4 regions of the Paenibacillus sp. FSL R7-0312 genome follow, and region 1 is predicted to be linked to each of the others. Evidence: predicted binding sites of a transcription regulator. Region 1 holds the regulator's gene; each other region holds the start of a gene.
The links. Region 1 encodes Rex, which represses fermentation and respiration genes when NADH is low (regulators of the CRP and FNR family bind a similar motif). Its sites were predicted from a motif close to TTGTGAAATATTTCACAA; they were not measured.

Region 1 (5,177 bases):
CATACGCTCACCCGTCTGTACAAGGACAGCCGGAGCGGACAGCTGCCGGCCTTGCGCCAGACCCTGCAATCGTCCGGCAGTGAGCAGGCTTCGGAATGGAGCGGCGTTATCGACCGGATCTATCCGGATCTGCTTACTGTCAAGGAGTCCTGGGATACGCTCAGCGACAAGCTCTTCGGCTTGCTGCCTGAACGCAGCGATGCCGGAGCCGGTGAAGCCGGCCAACTGGTCGTACGCCTGCAGCCGGGCAAGAAGCCCAAAGAGTGGGAGGAGCTGGCCGCTCTGGAGAATACACTCCATCTCAGCTTGAGCGATATCATCCGCAAGGGTGATAAAATGCTCAGTGAGATGCGTGATACGGACAGTCAGTCCTCTTCGGACAGTCTTGTGACGGATATCGGCGGGTTGTTCAAGGACCTGGCCTCCATCCGGGAGCAGATCCGTTTCTTTATGGGACTGAATGACGAGAATATCGTGTACTGGCTGGAGGGGAGCGGCAATTACCGCGGCAAGTCGCTGCAGATGTATGCCGTTCCGGTGGATGTGAGCACTCAGCTCAGGGAACTGTTCTTCGATAAGAAGAAGAGTATCATCCTGACATCGGCTACCTTGTCTGTGGATAAGTCATTCCAGTTCATGATCGATAATCTCGGTCTTGGTGAGGCTGCAGAGCAGGGACGTCTACAGACAGCTCTGCTTCCGTCACCGTTCAAATACCGTGAGCAGGCACTGCTTGTCATTCCACGTGACTTCCCTAGTGTCAAGGGAAGCATTGGGGATGCCCGCTTTGTGGACACACTGGTTCATTCTCTGGCAGAAACTGCTGTGGCTACCCGCGGGCGGATGCTGGTGCTGTTCACCTCCTACAAGATGCTGCGCCAGGTCTATGATCCGCTGAAAGAAGCCCTGACTTCGCAGGATATCGCGGTGCTTGGACAAGGCGTAGAAGGCGGTAGCCGGAGCAAGCTGATCCGTCGGTTCCAGGACAGCTCGGCGTCAGTCTTGCTGGGGACGAGCAGCTTCTGGGAAGGTGTAGACATTCCCGGGGAAGCTCTGACCTGTCTGGCTATTGTCAGACTGCCGTTCCAGCCGCCCAATCATCCGCTGGCTGAAGCGAAGTCTGAGCTGCTTCAGGCACAGAAGAAGAATCCGTTCATGAAGCTGTCCGTCCCGCAGGCCGTAATCCGCTTCAAGCAAGGCTTCGGGCGGTTGGTCCGCACCGCGCAGGACCGCGGAATCGTTATTGTATATGATACCAGGGTAATCGAATCTTATTATGGGAAGTATTTCCTGTATTCGCTGCCCGGACCCAAGATGGAGCATATGCTGACGGATCAGATCGTTCCGCGGATTGCAGAATGGCTTGAAGATGGCGGGGTTTAATAATCCGTCGCCGGCTGATATTATGTATAAGTAATTATTGTTCTGAAGTCCCGCGCTCCACGGCTCCTGCCTAAACGGGCAGGCCTGGAGCACGGTTCCTATAACCGGCTTAACAGCAGTGAAGCTATGCTATCAAAACTAAGCGTATGCTTACGAAGCAAGTTTTGTGAAGTTGAATCAAGCAGCATATGCTATCAAAACTTTAGGAGGAGAAAACATGAAATCGGATAAAATATCAGAGGCCGTTGTTCGCAGACTCCCAGTGTACCTGCGTTTCCTGAACGATCTCCAAAAACGTGAAATCTCAACAGTTTCTTCTCAGGAGCTGGGACAGAAGCTTGATCTCAACCCCGCCCAGATCCGCAAGGACCTGGCTTATTTTGGTGATTTCGGCAGAAAGGGCATTGGTTATGATGTCTCTTATCTGATTGAGAAGATCCGGCATATTCTGAAGCTGGACCAGCAGATTAATGTAGCTCTGGTAGGTGCAGGTAATCTCGGCCACGCCTTGTCGAATTACAATGCCTACTTGAAGGATACGATGAAGATTACAGCTGTATTTGATGCTTATGAGCCTAAGGTAGGCCAGCAGATCAACTCGCTGACTGTCCAGCCGATGAGTGAGCTGGGGGATACCATCCGTGCACAGGGCATCCGTATTGGGATTATTACCGTTCCGGACAGTGAAGCACAGAACGTTGCTGACATTCTGGTGGATTCGGGCATTGAGGCGATCCTGAATTTTGCCCCTGTAATTCTTAAGACTCCATCCAATATCCGGATTCATGCCGCCGATTTCACTACGGATTTGCAGAGTCTGGCTTATTATTTGCATGACGGAAAGGACGAAGCTGAAGATGAGCAGCAATAAAACCATTATTAAAGACGGCCGTTTTCTGGTTCCTGGCAGCGATAAGCCGGTGCTGAGCGGTTATATGACCATCGAAAATGATCTGATTACTTACATAGGTGAAGCGAAGCCTGTAATTGAAGAGGATGCCGAGGTTATTGACGGTAGCCGGCTGCTGTTCATGCCGGGTCTCGTCAACACCCACGGCCATGCGGCGATGTCGCTGCTGCGCGGCTACGGCGATGATATGGTGCTGCAGGCTTGGCTGCAGGAAAAAATGTGGCCGATGGAAGAGAAATTCACCGGTGAAGATGTATACTGGGGCACCTCACTATCCGTTCTTGAGATGCTGAAGGGCGGCACTACGACCTTCCTCGATATGTATGATCATATGGACCGGGTTGCTGAGGTTACGGAGCAGTCAGGCATCCGTGCAGTACTTATGCGCGGTGTTATTGGCCTGTGTCCGGAAGAGGTGCAGAACCACAAGCTGGCGGAGGCGATTGCTTTTGCCCGGAACTGGCATGGCAAGGCTGACGGCAGAATTACTGCAATGCTCTCGCCCCATGCGCCTTACACCTGTCCTCCGGAGTTTTTCATGAAGTTTGTTCAGGCGGCACATGATCTTGATCTGCCGATGCACACGCATATGTCCGAAACGCGCCATGAAGTGGAGCAGAATGTGGCCGATTACGGCCTGCGTCCGGTCGCGCATCTGGAGAAGCTGGGAATGTTCACCCGGCCGTCCCTGATCGCCCACGGTGTTCATCTGAACGATGAAGAGATTGAGATTCTGGCCCGCCATAATGTTGGCGTATCTCATAATCCCGGCAGCAACCTGAAGCTGGCGAGCGGAGTAGCCCGTGTTCCTGAGCTGCTTAGAGCAGGAGTTAAGGTATCCCTGGGTACGGACGGCGCGGCAAGCAACAACAATCTTGATATGTTTGAGGAAATGCGGCTGGCCGCGCTGATTCATAAAGGCGTAAGCGGTGATCCAACGGCAGTACCTGCTCCTGAGGCGCTGCTCATGGCGACAGAATATGGTGCACATTCGATTTTCCTGAACCAGGTAGGCCGGCTTGCAGCAGGGATGAAGGCTGACTTCATTGCGATTGATATTGATCAGCCGCATTTGCTGCCGCATACCGACCTCTTGTCCCATGCCGTGTATTCGGCTAGTGCCAAGGATGTGGAACATGTCTGGGTCAACGGTAAACAGGTTGTGAAGCACGGACAATGTCTGACACTCGATGAAGAGGCTATCCGCCGCAAAGCGCAGGAAACGTTCGAAGGACTGCTGAAACGGTAATTTAGGTTATTTGGAAAGGAAGCTGCATGTTGAAGAAGAGGAGAAAATGGCTTCCGCTGGGGATTTCCCTGGTTCTGCTCCTTCTGTTCGGACTAAGCCAGTTTTATGCCTACATTATGAAGGATCAGTGGAACGAGCGGAGTGAAGCCAAAGAGATTGCCAGAGCACGGGCTGGCTTAACTGAGGTATCCAAAGCACAGAAATCCGTCTGGGATGAAAATGCGATTTACTGGGTGCTTACCGGAAAAAATGATGCTGGAACCAAGCTGATGGTTTGGGTCCGCTTTACCAAGGAAGGCCAACCAGCCGGAGGCGAAAATGATTTATATGCGGAGGAGCTCAGCAAAGGGACTTCGGAGGCGCAGATCCGTGATATTATAGCTGCCCAGCTTCCGGGTATTACGATTAAACGGCTGCTGCCGGGAGTGTATAACGGAGAATATGCCTGGCAGCTGTTCTACAAAAAGGACGGCAGGTTCTATTACAGCTTCTATCGCTTCACAGACGGCAGTGCCATCGGTGAAGGGTATAGCCTGCCCAACCGGTAAGCGGCAGCAAGAATGGACTACAGCAGGAGCGGGGGGACAGTTGAACTGTTCTCCCGCTTTTTTAAATGGTTCTTCAAGGGAGAGAACAATCTATAACCATTCTTGGACTTGTAGCCTACTTGGAGCTATGGCTTAATAATAGGGGAGGAATAGATGAATCCATTTCGATGGCTTGACAGCTGGATAGCATCTCAGTATATGCGATGATACATACCGGATTGTCATATCGGAAGTATTCATTCCCGGCATCTGCTTCAACCATAACTGACATTCAGGAGGATCACGAAGTTGGAAATTCTAGCCTATTTAGATCAGGCGGTAACGTTGTTCAAAGAGGAGCTGGGGACAAATTTGTCCGGGATTTATCTGCACGGTTCGCTGGCGATGGGCTGCTTTCATCCGGATAAAAGTGATATTGATCTGCTGATTGTCATACACGACAAGCTGCCTGTAGAGGTCAGCCGGAAACTGGCCAAGAAAGTGATAGCTTATCACGACAGTCTGCCTAACCAGCGCGGGATTGAGCTAACTGTTGTACTGAAGCAATACCTGAAGAACTTTGTACATCCTACTCCTTTTGAGTTTCATTTCTCGGACTTTCATCTGGACCGGTACAGAAAGGATGAGCATTATCTGTGCGGCGGTTATGAGGATAGAGATCTTGCGGCTCAATTTGCCGTAGTCTATCAGCGGGGATTTATTTTGTACGGCGAACCTATCCGCGATGCGTTTCTGCCGGTGGACCGGCAATATTACCTGGATTCTATCCTTGGTGATATTGGGGATGCAGCTCAGCAAATCATAGATTCTCCAGTGTACTACACACTGAATTTGTGCCGGGTGCTGTATTTTGTGCGGGAAGAAGCTGTGTCTTCCAAAAAGGAAGGCGGGGAGTGGGGCCTGCAGCATTTGCCGGCTAAATATCACGGATTGCTTAAGCAATGCCTGGATGAATATAGCGGAGGGATAAGCGGCGGCGGATATGATCATGCGTTATTAATTGATTATGCAGAATACATGGCCGGCGAAATCAGACAGCATCAAGCTAAAGTGTAAATTCAAACTATCGCTGAGTGAAGCGGACTGA
Region 2 (5,177 bases), 2.9 Mb from region 1:
CCAGCTGCTTAATCAGCAAATCCTCGTTGGAAATGGAATCAGCGATATATTCCAGTTCTTTTCCGCTTAGTGCCTGCATTTGGTTCGATTGCATGTTCGGTAATCCCTCCTTCTGGATGTTCAAGCGTTCCTTAGTATGCCGCAGAGCGGAATTCTTTATGTGCCAAAAAGCGCAAAGGTGCCTTCAGCAAAATTGATTCATCACCGTTATACCAGCGCATGAGCGGCTGAACATTTGCAAATAATACCCTATCGTTATCATACAAAGGAGCGACCAAACCATGAAACTCAACAGCGGGCAACTGCCCTGGGAGAATACTCTGCCTCATCCGCCGGTTTATCCGGTACTTGAAGGAGATATCACCTGCGACTGTCTCATTATAGGCGGCGGTATGGGCGGAGCGATAATGTCCTACCGCATGTCCCTCAGCGGAGCAGATACAGTCCTCATCGACAAAAGAGCGGTAGGCAGCGGAAGCTCCCACGCCAATACGGGACTGCTGCAAATCGCGAATGACAAATCGCTGACCGCCTGCATGAATACCTTCGGGGAAGAGAACGGCGTGCTGTTCTACAAGCTGTGTCAGCAGGGCGTCCGCTCCATTCTCGAATTGCCGGGCAAGCTGGACATCGATCCGCAGATCATCGCCCGCAGCAGTCTGCTGTATGCCAGCGTTCCTGAAGATGTACCCGCTCTGCGGCTGGAGCATGAGAACCTGACACGGCACGGATTTGATTCAGAGTTCTGGGATGAAGAAACCATCCGCTCGCATTATTCCTTCTCCAAACCGGCTGCGCTCTTCTCCAGGGGAGATGCCGAGACTAATCCGCTGCGAACCGTGCACAGTCTGATTGACAAAGCGCATTCCGGCGGAGTCCGCGTCTACGAGCATACCCAAGCCCTTAATTATGAATATAGTGCTGACGGCGTAGTCTGCCACACGGAGAATGGCCGGATCATTGCGAAGAATGTTGTGTTTGCCATGGGGTATGAAACCCAGGATATGAAAAAGGACCGGGGTGCGGAGCTGATCAATACCTACGCTATTATGACCAAGCCTGTTCTGAACTTTCTAAAGTGGTATGAACATAGTCTGCTCTGGGAAACCGCGCGGCCCTATTTGTACTTCCGGACCACTCCGGACGGCCGGATCATTGCCGGAGGCAAGGATGAGCAGCTCACCAGTCCGGAGCGCCGCGATGTTCGTGTGCTCTCCCAGAGCCAGCGACTGCTGGAGGAGCTTGTCGCCCTGTTCCCGGAGCTTCAGGGAATAGAAGCCGAATATTCCTGGGGAGCGGTCTTCGGCTCCACCCGTGACGGATTGCCTTATATAGGGCCGCATCCGGAGTACCCGCACTGCTATTTCATTGAAGGCTACGGGGGCAATGGAACCGTCTACAGCATGATCGCGGCCGAACTTCTCTCAGATACTCTTGCCGGCAAGGTACGCCCCGAGCTGGAGCTGTTTTCACTAACCCGTACAGCGAAGCCTTCGCCGTCCCCGGCAATCCAGGCGTAACCAGCATAGAGCATAGCTAAGGGAGCCTTGCTGCTTCCGGCGGGAGCAGCAAAAGGCACATGCAAAAAGGGATGTCCGCGAGCCTGATGGCTGCGGAGCATCCCTTTTTATGATAAACCCGATAATATGGAATAATAGCTTATTGCGCTTTTACAAATTCAGCAGATTTGATCCCTGCCTGGCGTCCGAAAATAATGATCTCGGCTACAGAGTTCCCGCCGATCCGGTTCTGGCCGTGTAATCCGCCGACTACCTCGCCTGCTGCAAAAAGTCCAGTGATCGCTTTGCCGTCTTTGTTCAAGACCTCTGTATTGGTGTTAATCACCACACCGCCCATGGTGTAGTGAATTCCCGGGCCGATTTGAATCGCATAGTACGGTGCGCCGGATAGATCATTGTCCATACCTGTAGTTCTGCCGAATTCCGCATCCGACTTATTCTTCACTGCGCTGTTCCAGGTATCTATGGTCGTTTTCAGCTGATCTGCCGGAACATTCATTTGTTCTGCCAGCGCCCGGGTGGTATCCGCTGTTTTGACAACACCCATCTTGATGTACTGGTCCACCGCTTTGACACGGGACTTCACACCGGAATCAAATACCAGATAAGCGGATTTCTCTGGAAGCTTATTGATGGAAGCCGTCACTTTATCGCGGGTATCCATTTCATTACCGAAACGTTTGCCGGTGCTTGAGACAAGGATTGCGCCTTCGCCCCGCACAGCTTCACCGATCAGGTAGGATTTCTCCTGCTGTACTGTCGGGTGAACCTGGATCTGATCCATATCCACCGTTGTGCCGCCAACCTTCTCAATCATCTTGATGCCGTCGCCGGTGCTGCCGATCTGATTCGTGGTTACTAATCCTTCCAGATCAGGTCTAACCTCGGAGATCAATTCCTTGTTCGCACCGAAACCGCCGGTTGTAACAATAACTGCTGCTCCAGTAATCAATTTCTCATCGGCCTGGTTAAACAGCACCTTGACACCGTTCACCTTGCCATCTTGCACTGTAAGTTCCTTCACGTCCGCATTAACGAACAATGGAATCCCTTGCTCTTGTACATTTCTTACGAGTCCTGCAACCAGATATTGACCGACTGCTGAACCGTCTTCGGGACGGTGGGTACGCTTCTCTTTCATTCCGCCGGTAATCGTAATATTGTTCAAACGGATTCCAATTGAATCCAGCCAGTCAATGGCACTTGCGGAATTATCCACGAAGAAACGGAGCAATTCCTTGTTATTCGTGTCGTGACCGCCTTTTAGCGTCTCTTCATAGAACAGATCATTGGTGTCCTCGATGCCCTGCTCCTTCTGGAACTTCGTATGCGAAGCGTTCATACCCGAAGAGGATTTGGTAGTATTACCGCCGGCAACCGGCATTTTCTCGAGAATAACCGGGTTCATGCCGTTAGCCTTGGCTTCCAGCGCTGCCGACATTCCGGCACCGCCTGCGCCGACAATGATGATATCATATTTATCTTTTAACTGATCGTACGGTGTATAGCTCGCTTCGGATGCTCCCGATACGGCTTCGGCTGTCTCTTTAGGTGCAGTGGTTGCTGCAGGCTCTGTGGTTGCGCTGTTCTTACCCTTGCTCTCATTGACACTGCCGCCCGCATTGTTGTTACCGCAGCCTGCGATAACCAGCATAACGGAAAGAACGAGTATAAGAGTCGCTGCAAATCTCTTTTTCATAGTAATGCTTGCCCCCTTGTGCATATTTTCACAATTAGCATAGCGGCAAAAGGGCTGTCCTTGGAAGCTTACGTAATTAAAGAAATCATTAAGTAACTAAAGTAAGTGAATTTGCGTACGGAAGTTTATAGTTTTATAATTGGGACTTACACATTCGTATGAGTAGGAGGAACTGAACCATGGACAAAAGCAAAAAATATGTGCTTACCGGCGCCATCCTGACCGCAGCTGGTGTTTCTCTAATGACCTATACAGCAAACCGTTACACTTCCTTCAACAAAGTGGTGTCCAGAACCATCCGGCTGGAGGATATCGCCTCCCTTGAAATCACCCGTCTGTCCTCTGTTCCCGGTGAACAGAAGGATATTGTGGTTACGGAGCCTGAGGCCATCAAACAAATATGTGATGATTTCGCCGACGTCCGGTTAATGAAATCAGCGCGGAATGTAAGCACAGACAACAAATACAGCTATTATATTACCATCGTACAGGCTGACCGGAAGCAGCGGTTTGATATCATTCTCAAAGGCGGGCAGCATATGATAATTTACGATAATGATATGAACAATCCGCATTTGAAAGCTTATAAAATTATGGGTTCCTTCCATCCGCAGGCATTGAAGCTGGCTTTTGCTTAAAACCGCAAGGCGTAGCGTAAATCATCCCCGGAAGCATAGAAGACATTACCTATGAAGTCATGGCCGGAGGAGTCCGGACATGACTTCATAATATTTTAGGGCCGCTTTAAGCCAGATAGCCAATCTCCGCTTCATCCCTGGAAGGCACTTCGCCGGCAAGCTGCTTCAGCAGCTTCTTCATCATGACCGAAGCCTTCACCTTGGTATGGAGACACGGTGAAAGCTCCATCTCATAGTCCCCCTGCTTAATAGCCTCCTTCAATTCCTCAACTGTAGAGCAGGATACATGTAGCCGGTTTATTACGCTGCCATACTGCAGGCATTGATGACTGTCACTGCCGGCAACCACAGGAACGCCAATCTTCTCTGCAAATGGCGTAATCAGGTTCTTGTAGGCTTCAGCCCCCTGCACGTAAATATCTTTAGCATTGAAATCAAACGCATCCAGCCGCTTAAGCAGCTGAAGGTCTAAATGATGAAGTGGAGTAGAGGTGCGGAACGGATGGGCCCCTATTTTCCACAGATTGAATTCATCCGCCAGATCCAGCAGTCTTTTGAAAGGAATAAAGCTACACTGAGCAGTGTAATCTTCCAGCAAAGAACGGACAGCAAGAACATTCTCCTTAAGCCCGATCAGCAAGATGTGGCCTGTCTCGGCAATATCCACTTCCATTCCCGGAAACAGCTTCAGCCCGTCCACATCATAGTAATGTCCGTTATACGGATACATCTGATCCAGTGCCTCGTACATTGCGAAGAAATTAGAAGTATTAAAATGCTCTGTCAAAGCGGCTGCCTGCAGTCCGTTCACTTTAGCTTCCGACATCATTTCTGCGAAATACGCCGGGGAAAATGCTGATTTCTTAGACAATTTTCCGTGTGTGTGCAGATCAATATTCATATAGGTTAGGCTCCTTTTAAGTTTGCAGATTAGGTTAATACACCAGCTCAGGGTACAGGGTTCCAAACCAGAACAGCAGTATAATGTAAATCGTTGAACCGGATAAAAAAGCCCAGTCCGGCCTCTTCATCCGCAAATAGGACAGCTTGATCTTCTTCACCTTCGGATTGCTGAGACCGTAGCTGAATCCACGTGTCTCCAGTGCTTCAATCGTGGTTCGCGACCGTTTGGCTGTATTGAGCATGAGCGGGTAGAAGACCAGCACCACAATCCGCAAATAATACGCAACTGTTCTCCAGTAGAACACCCCGTGACGATGCGGTCTTTGCCCCCTGAGTCTGAAGGACAACAATATCTGGTGGAATTCTTCCAGCAAAGTAGGCAGAATACGATAACCGTAAGATAAACTAAATGCAAAG
Region 3 (5,177 bases), 3.9 Mb from region 1:
AGGAAAATTCGTGAGCTCCAGCCGTAATCCTGCACTTTGATCAGAGCATATGTAAGGAAGAACATCCCTCCGGTGATCCCCAGGATCCCGGCGTAATCTATGGAACGGCCCGCTGTGTTATCCCGTGATTCCTTAATAAATATGGCCGTCAGCACAATACTCAGCAGCCCAAGCGGCACATTCACAAAAAAGATCCATTCCCAGCTCAGCTTCTGTGTCAGAATCCCGCCAAGCGCCGGACCGCTTGCAGCCGCCACCCCGGAGATGGCACCCCAGATGCCGATAATCAGGCCGTGCATTTCTTTGGGAAAGGTTGTTGTGGTCAGCGGAATCGTGACCGGCACAATCACCGCACCGGCCAATCCCTGAATGACTCTAAGTGCAATTAGCATGCCGAGCGAAGTAGAGAAACCCGCCAGCAGGGAGCTCAGCGTAAACAGCGCCACTCCGATGAGGAACACCTTCTTCCGCCCGAATTGATCGGCCAGACGGGAGGCGGTGAGTATAAACACGGCGAATGCCAGGTTATAGCCGTTCATCACCCAGGAGACTTGTGATACACTTCCGCCGAAATGACGTGTCATCTCCGGCAGGGCAATATTAATAATCGTCGTATCCAGCAGCGCCATGAAAAACCCCAGGACTATTGCCGTAAAAGATAACGCTCTGCGTGTTCTAAGGCCCATCTCCATCACCCTTCAAAATATGAAATAAAGTTCATATTCGCATTATATGAACCAAAGTTCACATTTGTCAATCACAAAAAATGAACCCTGGTTCAACTTTTATTGACAGCTCAAAACTGCTCCTCTAGAATTTGTACTATAAGGGGGACCTTAAGACATGGGTGAAATCGAGGACAAGGTTAGAACTCCGCAGCAGGAGCGCAGTATCAGAACTAAGGAAGCCATTATCAAGGCGGCAATGAAGCTATTCTCGGACAAGGGCTTTCATCAGACCAATACCAAGGAAATCGCTGCGGCGGCCGGGGTATCCACAGGCAGCTTCTATTCCTATTTTATTGATAAAAGAGCCATATTCATCGACGTTCTCCATATGTACGGCGATGACCTTCTAGCCAGGATTGATGCTTCAATGTCAGAGATTAATTTCGAAACGATCGGCCGCTCCGAGCTGATTCTGCATCTGATAGACACCCTTCTGCTCTCGCATAAGGCGTTTATCGGATATCATAAAGATCTGAGCATCATGTACCACAGTGATGAGGTCATCAAGCAGCTGATGGATGCCCAGTATGAAACAGGCCGGCTCAGAACGCTTAAGTACCTGCAAATGGGTCAGGATGAATTGAAGACTGAAGACGTGGAGGCAGCTTCCGTGATTGTGTTCGAAGCGGTGAGCGCCATCGTCGATGTCATCTCCTTCTCCCCGCAGCGGATCGCCGTGGACCGGTTGAAGTCGGAGCTGGTCAATATGATTGTCCATTATCTGTACAAGTAGCGCCATCGTTACTCTCGTGCTAACACATCTCTGCCCGCTGATTCAGCCGGTGCAAACCTGCATTGTTGTACTTTACTTCTCACAAAGGTTTGTCCAAATTTCCCGGTACAAGCCGCAAAAAAGAGCAAGCCGGCGGAAACTCCCGCAGCTTGCTCTTTTGCATTCAAACCCTTCGGATCACCGTTTATCCTTCCAGAAATTCACCGGCTCCATATCTTTCGTAATGACTTGGAAGGTGTAGCCTTCCTTCTTAAGCGCTTCTAGCAGACGCGGCAGCACCTTGAGGGTGGCCTTCTGATCATGCATTAGAATAACCGGATTCGTCTTCGACTTCTTCAGCGTGCGAACCTGCCCCATTACTGTATTGTAGATCTTGTCACTGTCCTCTTTGTATCTCCAGTCATTCGAGTCCACATTCCAGTCCCAGAGATGATAGCCTTGTCCAAGCACCTTATCCCGGAAAGACTTGGTGAAATAGGGCTTGCTGCCATAAGGCGGCCGGATTAGCGATGTAGTAGCGCCCGTCAGTTTCTTGAGGACAGCATTGTCACCCGACATTTCCGCAAGCGCCGCAGCCGGGGAAGCGTAGAATTTCTCCTTACGGTGTGTCATGCCATGAAGCCCCAGGCCGTAGTCTTCCTTCACAATCCGCTTCACCTGGTTAGGATATTTGCTCATGTTATTTCCCAGCATGAAGAAGGTTGCCTGCACCTCATACTTACTTAAGATATCCAGCAGTTGGGAAGTCGTCGCCGACGGCCCGTCATCAAAAGTAAGATACACGGTTTGTCCCGGCTTGCCGGGTTCAGCGGATGGTTCAGGCTCCGCCGGGGCTGTCTCCACAGGTTTCAGTTCAGCTGCATACTTGGTGACATAGGCTTCATCTGTAAGTCCGGCTGAGCCGTCCTTCACCCGGAGTAAATATTTATCCCCCGCAAAGGATATGATATACCCAAGATACCCGCTTACTTTCAGCGGAACCATAAGTTTACCGTCCTGCAAAAAAGTGCTCACAGGCACCACTGTACCATCTTTGAGCACAGCGCCGGCATCGCCCTGCAAAGTCAGCGACCCGGAGCCGCCCGACACCAGAACTCCGTCGGTTAGACCGGTAAGCGTCCATTTTAATTCATCGGCCAGAGCACGCAGCGGGACATAATAAGTGCCTTTTACAGACACGGCTTCTATACCGCTCAATTTATCGTTGATCCCGAGCTTCAGTACATTAGTCTTACCTTCAGCGTTAGCAGGGATCTGTACAAGACCCGTAACCAGGAATAAAGAGAGGAATAACAGCATTATTTTTTTAATGGGCACAGCAGCAATCTCCAATCTATGTATATTTGTCTATTACTTTATCACACATAGATATAACGTAATTTGAGAGATTGTAACCGCAAGCTAAAATATTGTCACCCTTTTTGCAATGATAAAATGAATATTCAGCTTTTTTTCTGAAATACGACAATTCTCATCGAATGCTGTCACAGCAGGCCATAAGCGGTTCACTCACGTGTTTTTGACCCAAAATAATTGTGACAATATTAATAACAAATATGCAATCTTGAACAAAGTTTGAACAACCTTAAAATTAGCTTAAACTGCGCCGCTACAGTGATCTTTATCATACCCTTAAGTAGTTGTAACAATTTGATCACACATATTTAACTTGTTCGCCATTTTTAAGGACTTTTTTATCTATTTATACAAAATATGTATTTTGCATTATGGGTAAGTAATTCTTACTATAGATACAGGTTAAGTAGTACGCCCGTTTAATGAACGGCGAATGAAAAGTAGTATTGAAGGAAGGAGTTCTATATGAAAAAAAAGGGACCGTTATACGCTTTGTTTCTAAGCCTGATCCTTCTCCTGCCGGGATGCAGCTCGATCGCTGTTCTGAACCCGAAGGGGCCGTCTGCAAGGACGTTATCGGATACCATCATTCTCTCCATTGTTGTAATGCTTGGTGTTCTGGCAGTTGTCTACATCTTATATATCTTTGTACTGGTTAAGTACCGGGCGAAGAAGAGTAACGAGGGTTACATTCCTGAACACGAGGAGGGCAACAAGGTACTTGAAGCGATCTGGATTATTATCCCGATCATTATCGTCGCCTTCCTGTCAGTTGTAACCGTCAAGACAACTACCGAAGTCGAGAACGTGGCCGCGGACTATAAAGATCAGACACCGCTGGTCATTTACGCTTCATCCTCCAACTGGAAATGGCATTTCAGCTATCCGGAGGAAGGCATTGAAACGGTTAACTACGTGAATATGCCTGTGCATCGTGCAGTTGAATTCAGAATGTACTCATTCGGCACCATTACCAGCCTATGGATTCCACAGCTTGCCGGACAAAAGTACGCCATGAGTGACATGCTCACCACGCTTCACCTGTCAGCTGATACCGAAGGCTCTTATATTGGAAAGAATGCCAACTTCAGCGGTAAAGGCTTTGCCCACATGGAATTTGAAGCGCTTGTTATGAGCAGCAAGGATTACGACGAATGGGTGAATGACGTCAAGGAAACCGCGCCAGAGCTTACAGAGGATGAATTCAAAGGCCTGCTCGCCACGGACTTCCTCGGACGTAAAACCTATTCCTCGACCCACTTAGAGTTCAGTCCTCCCCCTGGAGACCACAGTGAACACATGAGTGGTAACGGAAGTGAAATGGACATGGACAACGGCAGTGAGGAGCATCAGGATAACAAAGAAATCCATCCTTCTCCTGTGCCGTCCAGCGGAACCGAATTTGACAGCGAACCTGATCCGGAAGTCGAACAGCCGCTGCCAAGCTCACCCGTAGATGCCGAGACTCATGAAGGCAACTAGCTCTGCAAGAGCTTAACGTAACACACTGAAAGGAGCCACCCTAATGGATTTAGACAAATTTAAGGTTCACGGCGAACCCTTGATATACGGAGCCATGGTCAGCATCGCACTTGCCACCATCGGGATTCTCGTCGGGCTTACCTATTTCAAGAAATGGGGATACCTCTGGCGTGAATGGCTTACTACTGTAGATCACAAAAAAATCGGTGTCATGTATATCCTCGCGGCGCTGCTCATGCTGTTCCGCGGCGGTGTGGACGCGATGATGATGCGTCTGCAGACGGCCGCGCCGGAAATGAAATTCCTCGATGCGCAGCATTACAATGAGGTATTTACCACGCATGGTCTAATCATGATCCTGTTCATGGCCATGCCGTTCATCATCGGTCTGATGAATGTGATCATACCGCTGCAGATCGGCGCGCGTGACGTCGCGTTCCCGCGGCTTAACGCCGTCAGCTTCTGGCTCTTCTTCATGGGGGCCATGCTGCTGAACATTTCCTTCGTTATCGGCGGATCGCCGGATGCCGGATGGTCAGCCTACTTCCCGCTGGCAAGTCTTGAATTCAGCCCGACAGTCGGTAACAACTACTACTCCCTGGCCCTGCAGATTTCCGGTATCGGGACGCTGATTACAGGGGTCAACTTTATTGTAACGATTCTCAAAATGCGTGCACCGGGCATGAAGCTGATGAAGATGCCGATGTTCACCTGGTCCGTACTCATCACCAACGTCATTATCGTCTTCGCCTTCCCGGTACTTACTGTTGCGCTTGCGCTGATGATGTTCGACCGCCTGTTCGGCTCCCAGTTCTTCACGATGGCCAACGGCGGGATGGATATGCTCTGGGCCAATCTGTTCTGGGTATGGGGTCATC
Region 4 (5,177 bases), 2.3 Mb from region 1:
TCATGGATATTAAATGCCGCCAGGCCGGCCTGACCCCTTCTGCCGCAGTGCTGGTAGTTACAGTGAAATCACTGAAATATAACGGAGGCGTCCGCAAGGAAGAGCTGTATGCCGGCAACCGGGCGGCGCTGCTCTCCGGATTGTCCAATATGGAGCGCCATATTGAGAATCTTGGCAAATTCGGTGTGCCTGTTCTCGTTGCCCTCAATCACTTTGAAGGAGATGCCCCGGCGGAGATTAACGATGTGCTGGAGGCCTGCCGCCGGCTGGGTGTGCCTGCGGCTATCTCCAAGGTATGGGCCGAGGGAAGCGCAGGCGGGCAGGAACTGGCGCAGGAGCTGAAGAAGCTGCTGGACCGGGAAGAGGCCGTAAAGTTCGCGCCGCTGTATGAAGACAACCTGGATATCCCGTCCAAAATCAATAAAATCGTCACCGAAATCTACCATGGCGCAGAAGTGGCCTTCTCTCCGGCAGCCAAACGCAGTCTGGCTGTGATTGACAGGCTGGGCCTGCACCAGCTTCAGGTCTGTATGGCCAAAACGCCATATTCCTTCTCTGATCAGCCGAGGCTGCTTGGAGCACCGGAAGGCTTCACCATGGGTGTCCGGGATATTACGCTGTCCCTTGGCGCAGGATTTGCTGTAGTCATCACAGGGAACATTGTCACAATGCCGGGACTTCCCGCCAAACCGGCCGCAGAAGGTCTCCTGGTTGATGAAGATGGTGTGATTTCCGGTTTGGAATAAAAGGTTTTTTGGCCGCAGACAGGCGGCAGCCATCCATTAGATAGAGCCTCACTTGTTCCGCAGAAGGTTGCGGTGAAGTGGGGCTTTTTTTGCTACACAGATTTGAATGTATACAGTTCCGCACCGTAACGCTGCTTCCTGCTGCTTCCTGCTGCTGACAGACATAATGTTCTACTGGCGGGGAAAACTAATGCAAGACGAAAAGAAAACCCGTGCAGATAATTAAAAATTGAAATTGTGAACAATGTGAGAAAATTCACAAAAGTGCTTGTAATGTGATAAATATCACAATATAATCAGTATATAAAGTGAAATTAATCACAAAAACAGAGAAACAGGCTTGTAAATTGGAGGAGGAAGAAATCATGAAAGTAGCAGTCATTGGATGTACACACGCCGGAACCGCCGCAATTGTTAATACCGCACAGCTGTACCCGGATGCCCAGATTACGGTTTATGAGCGCAATGATAACATATCGTTCTTGTCTTGCGGCATTGCGCTTTACGTAGGGGGAGTCGTCAAGGACCCGCAGGGATTGTTCTATTCTTCCCCGGAACAGCTTGCAGCACTGGGTGTGCAAACGAAGATGCGCCATGAAGTGACGAATGTGGATACCGCCCGCAAAACCTTGACGGCCCGCAACCTCGCTACAGGCGAAGAATTTGAAGATACGTACGACAAGCTGATTATGACAACAGGCTCATGGCCGATTGTGCCTAAGCTGGAAGGTATAGAGCTGGAGGGGATTCTGCTCTCGAAGAATTATAATCACTCCAACACCATTATTGAACAAGCACAGAAGGTGAAAAGAATTACTGTAGTCGGAGCCGGTTATATCGGCGTTGAGCTGGTTGAAGCTTTTCAGATGAACGGCAAGGAAGTTACCCTGATCGACGGGGAAGACCGCATTCTGAGCAAATATCTGGATGAGGAATTTACGGCTCCGATTCAACAATCTCTTGAAGAGCACGGCATCAAGCTTGCGCTTGGAGAAAAGGTTGCAGCATTCGCCGGAGAGAACGGCAAAGTGACTAAGGTCATTACAAGCAAGGGAGAGCATGAAACCGATCTGGTCATTCTCTGCATCGGCTTCCGTCCGAATACAGAGCTGCTCAAGGGTCAAGTCGATATGCTTCCGAACGGCGCGATTATGGTCAACGATTACATGCAGACCAGCCTGCCGGATGTATATGCCGCTGGTGACAGCTGTGCGATTCATTACAACCCGACCGGCAAACATGCTTATATTCCGCTCGCCACGAACGCTGTACGCATGGGGACCCTGGTAGCACGCAATCTGGTCTCGAACACGATTCCTTATATGGGCACGCAGGGAACATCAGGCATCAAGATTTATGAAGACAATATTGCCGGTACCGGACTTACCGAGGATGCCGCCAAAGCCGAGGGTATGGATGCTGAAAGTGTAATGCTGATTGACAACTACCGTCCGGAGTTTATGCCGACATTCGAGCAGGTTCAGGTAAAAGTCGTATTCGAACGTGCGACCCGCCGCATTCTTGGGGCACAGATTATGTCCAAGATGGATCTGACGCAGTCGATCAATACCATATCGGTTTGTATTCAGAATAAAATGACCGTGGACCAGCTGGCCTTCATTGATTTCTTCTTCCAGCCGCACTACAACAAGCCTTGGAACTTCCTGAACACTGCAGGACTTCAGGCACTGCCCAAGACAGTTGCCGTTAAAGAACCAGTACACGTCTAAACCCCATGATATTGCGGGGCCCGTTAAGGGCTCCTTTTTTTGTGGTTATAACTATTAATTCCGGGTCCGAACGAGAAAAATATTCCGCCGCCTAAGCTTTTATGGTAAATTTGACATGTCAGTGAAAACTTTCACTTAGGTTTTCCGAGAGTGATTTTTATCACGTTAATGTGATTGTGATCACGTTACAATGGCATAAAGGAACAAATTTTAAGTAAATAGAAGGGGATAGGAATCATGGCTTATAACAAACCGCAGGGGATCGCCGAAGTAACGGTAGAGAACGGAGTCAAGAAAGCGCACAATCCGCTCAGCACTGTACTTATTCTCGGTTTCCTGGGAGGAGCGTTTATCGCGCTCGGATTTTTGCTGGATATTCGTGTCATTGCCGGTGCGCCTGCCGAGTGGGGGTCTATCGCTAACTTCATCGGAGCTGCGGTATTCCCGGTAGGGCTTATACTGGTGCTGCTTGCCGGAGGCGAGCTGCTGACAGGCAACATGATGGCGGTGCCGCTTGCTTTTATTGCGAAGAAGATTTCGTTCTGGGAAGTGATTAAGAACCTGGTGCTGATTACACTCAGCAACCTGGCAGGTGCCTTGTTCGTTGCTTATTTCTTCGGTCATGTCGTTGGCCTTACATCGGACGGGGTGTATCTGGAGAAGCTGGTAAGTATGGCTGAGCATAAGATCGATGCGACCTTCCTGCAGGCCTTTATCTCCGGGATCGGCTGTAACTGGCTCGTGGCGCTGGCCGTGTGGCTCTCCTATGGAGCAGATAATTTCAGCGGCAAAATCCTCGGTATCTGGTTCCCGACAATGGCGTTTGTAGCCATCGGCTTCCAGCACGTTGTAGCTAACATGTTCCTTATCCCTGCTGCCATCTTCGAAGGACATTTCACTTGGGCGCAGTATTTCGCCAACTTTGCCCCGGTATGGCTGGGCAATCTTACGGGCGGCGCAATCTTCGTCGCAGCGGCTTACTGGATGGCTTACCTGCGTAAGGAGCCGGCAGCTGTAACGGCTGTTGAAGGAATCTCCGCTGCAGGTGTGAAGAAACACGCATAATTCATAATCCCCCGGTGATGACCGGCATTTCAATAGTTTGGCCCAAGCACTTCCTGGTTTCTCGGCATCCTGTTTATGGGAATCGCAGAGAGACAGGAAGTGTTTTTTTGTAAATATAAGAATTTATATGTTTCACACGATAACTTATCCTTCTATTTCTCGCTGAAACGGATACCGTCCTCTTAAGGACGGCTTAGCCGTTTCTACTTGTAACCCCGGACTCTGCCCTGGAATAACTTCAGGGCAAAACAAAATTCGCCGTGCATATCCGACTCGGGGGAACGAAATCGGATTCACGGCGAATAAATAGGGAGTGTTTCATATGCACTATTACCCCGGCCTGCGGGGAACGAATCAGGTCATATCCACCTATTTTCTTTACGTGCAGAAGATGAGGTTATAGAATATAAACAGCACTTCAAGCGTGAAGTGATTGGGAATTTCGCGACAGTGAATTCATTGATGCTATGCGATAAAGCATTAACGCAGGAACTTGCCCTTCCTCCTGTTTTCAGATGATACTGGATGGATTAATGACACCTATGTTACAGGGGATGAAAGACAAGTTATGAGATTTTTGCAGGCCTATCCGAAGGAAGTCAAAGTATTCTTGATTGCCAGTCTCATTAATGCAACCGGCAGCGCGCTGATGTGGCCGCTGGTTACGATGTATGTATTTGATGAGCTGGGACGCAGTATGAAAGATGCGGGAATTGTTCTGCTGGTCCAATCCCTCGGGGGGATTGCCGGGCAATTGCTGGGCGGATCTTTGTATCACAAGGTAGGGGTAAACCGCCTGATTGTCGGAGCACTGGCCATGAACGCGCTGACCCTGTTTGCTCTTCCGTGGGCAAGCGGCAGCTGGAGTATATTCATTATAGTTATGGGCCTGATGGGTTTGTTCAACTCCCTGTCTCTCCCGGCTATTCAGGCCTTTATCGGCTTCCGGTTCGCGGAGCAGCGCGGAGAGCTGTTCAATATCGTCTATGTCTCGAACAATATCGGGGTAGCACTGGGTACCGCACTTAGCGGATTCCTGGGCAATTATATGCTGAGCTTTGTGCTGAACGGCGTGACTTCGGCGGTGTTTGCCGGATTCTTCTTTGTCTATCTGCGCAGGGTGGGGGCAGCGCCACCGACGTCTCACGAGAAAATACAGAAGAAACACCCGCAGGGGGAAGCATCAGGCTGGAAGCTGCTGGGGTATACGCGGATTTATCTGTACATGGCTATTGGCTCGATGTTTCTGCTGATCGGCAATTCGATCTGGAATACCGGAGTATCGCCGTTTATTATTTCAGAGGGCTGGTCGAAGCAGTTATACGGCTTCCTCTGGACGCTGAACGGCGTACTTATCTTTGCCGCTCAGCCGCTGGTCAGTTTGATCAAACGCTGGTTCGCAGGGACTTCTACTGCGCAGATGACAGCAAGCGCCGTATTCTATCTGGGCGGGTATGCGGTCATACTGTTCATGCCGAGCTACCCGGGCATGCTGCTGGCGATGGTGCTGGCTACACTGGGTGAAATGCTGATCTCGCCGGCCATGCCATCCTTCATCTCGGAGCATGCCCAGCGCAGTGCGCCCTTCTATCTCGGGCTTAGCGGCGGTATCGGCGCGGTCGGCCGGGTTATCGGC

Region 2: MKX70_RS30050 (flavocytochrome c) is a predicted target of Rex. The motif match lies at 3,236-3,253, and genes of this name have one in related genera.
Region 3: qoxA (cytochrome aa3 quinol oxidase subunit II) is a predicted target of Rex. The motif match lies at 2,995-3,012, and genes of this name have one in related genera.
Region 4: MKX70_RS07800 (formate/nitrite transporter family protein) is a predicted target of Rex. The motif match lies at 2,596-2,613, and genes of this name have one in related genera.

The regions. Positions count from the first base shown of each region.
Region 1 covers NZ_JBBORE010000001.1:4,069,483-4,074,659, forward strand. The annotation lists gene dinG (ATP-dependent DNA helicase DinG) at 1-1,383, shown strand, start outside; gene MKX70_RS17795 (redox-sensing transcriptional repressor Rex) at 1,601-2,254, shown strand; gene MKX70_RS17800 (amidohydrolase) at 2,241-3,542, shown strand; gene MKX70_RS17805 (cell wall elongation regulator TseB-like domain-containing protein) at 3,569-4,090, shown strand; gene MKX70_RS17810 (aminoglycoside adenylyltransferase domain-containing protein) at 4,379-5,146, shown strand.
Region 2 covers NZ_JBBORE010000001.1:6,920,574-6,925,750, forward strand. The annotation lists gene MKX70_RS30040 (hypothetical protein) at 1-94, opposite strand, end outside; gene MKX70_RS30045 (NAD(P)/FAD-dependent oxidoreductase) at 282-1,520, shown strand; gene MKX70_RS30050 (flavocytochrome c) at 1,660-3,219, opposite strand; gene MKX70_RS30055 (hypothetical protein) at 3,399-3,857, shown strand; gene MKX70_RS30060 (PHP domain-containing protein) at 3,964-4,758, opposite strand; gene MKX70_RS30065 (energy-coupling factor transporter transmembrane component T family protein) at 4,793-5,177, opposite strand, start outside.
Region 3 covers NZ_JBBORE010000001.1:194,040-199,216, forward strand. The annotation lists gene MKX70_RS00850 (MFS transporter) at 1-686, opposite strand, end outside; gene MKX70_RS00855 (TetR/AcrR family transcriptional regulator) at 844-1,461, shown strand; gene MKX70_RS00860 (polysaccharide deacetylase) at 1,639-2,778, opposite strand; gene qoxA (cytochrome aa3 quinol oxidase subunit II) at 3,283-4,299, shown strand; gene qoxB (cytochrome aa3 quinol oxidase subunit I) at 4,343-5,177, shown strand, end outside.
Region 4 covers NZ_JBBORE010000001.1:1,793,608-1,798,784, forward strand. The annotation lists gene MKX70_RS07790 (formate--tetrahydrofolate ligase) at 1-746, shown strand, start outside; gene MKX70_RS07795 (FAD-dependent oxidoreductase) at 1,112-2,476, shown strand; gene MKX70_RS07800 (formate/nitrite transporter family protein) at 2,714-3,541, shown strand; gene MKX70_RS07805 (MFS transporter) at 4,110-5,177, shown strand, end outside.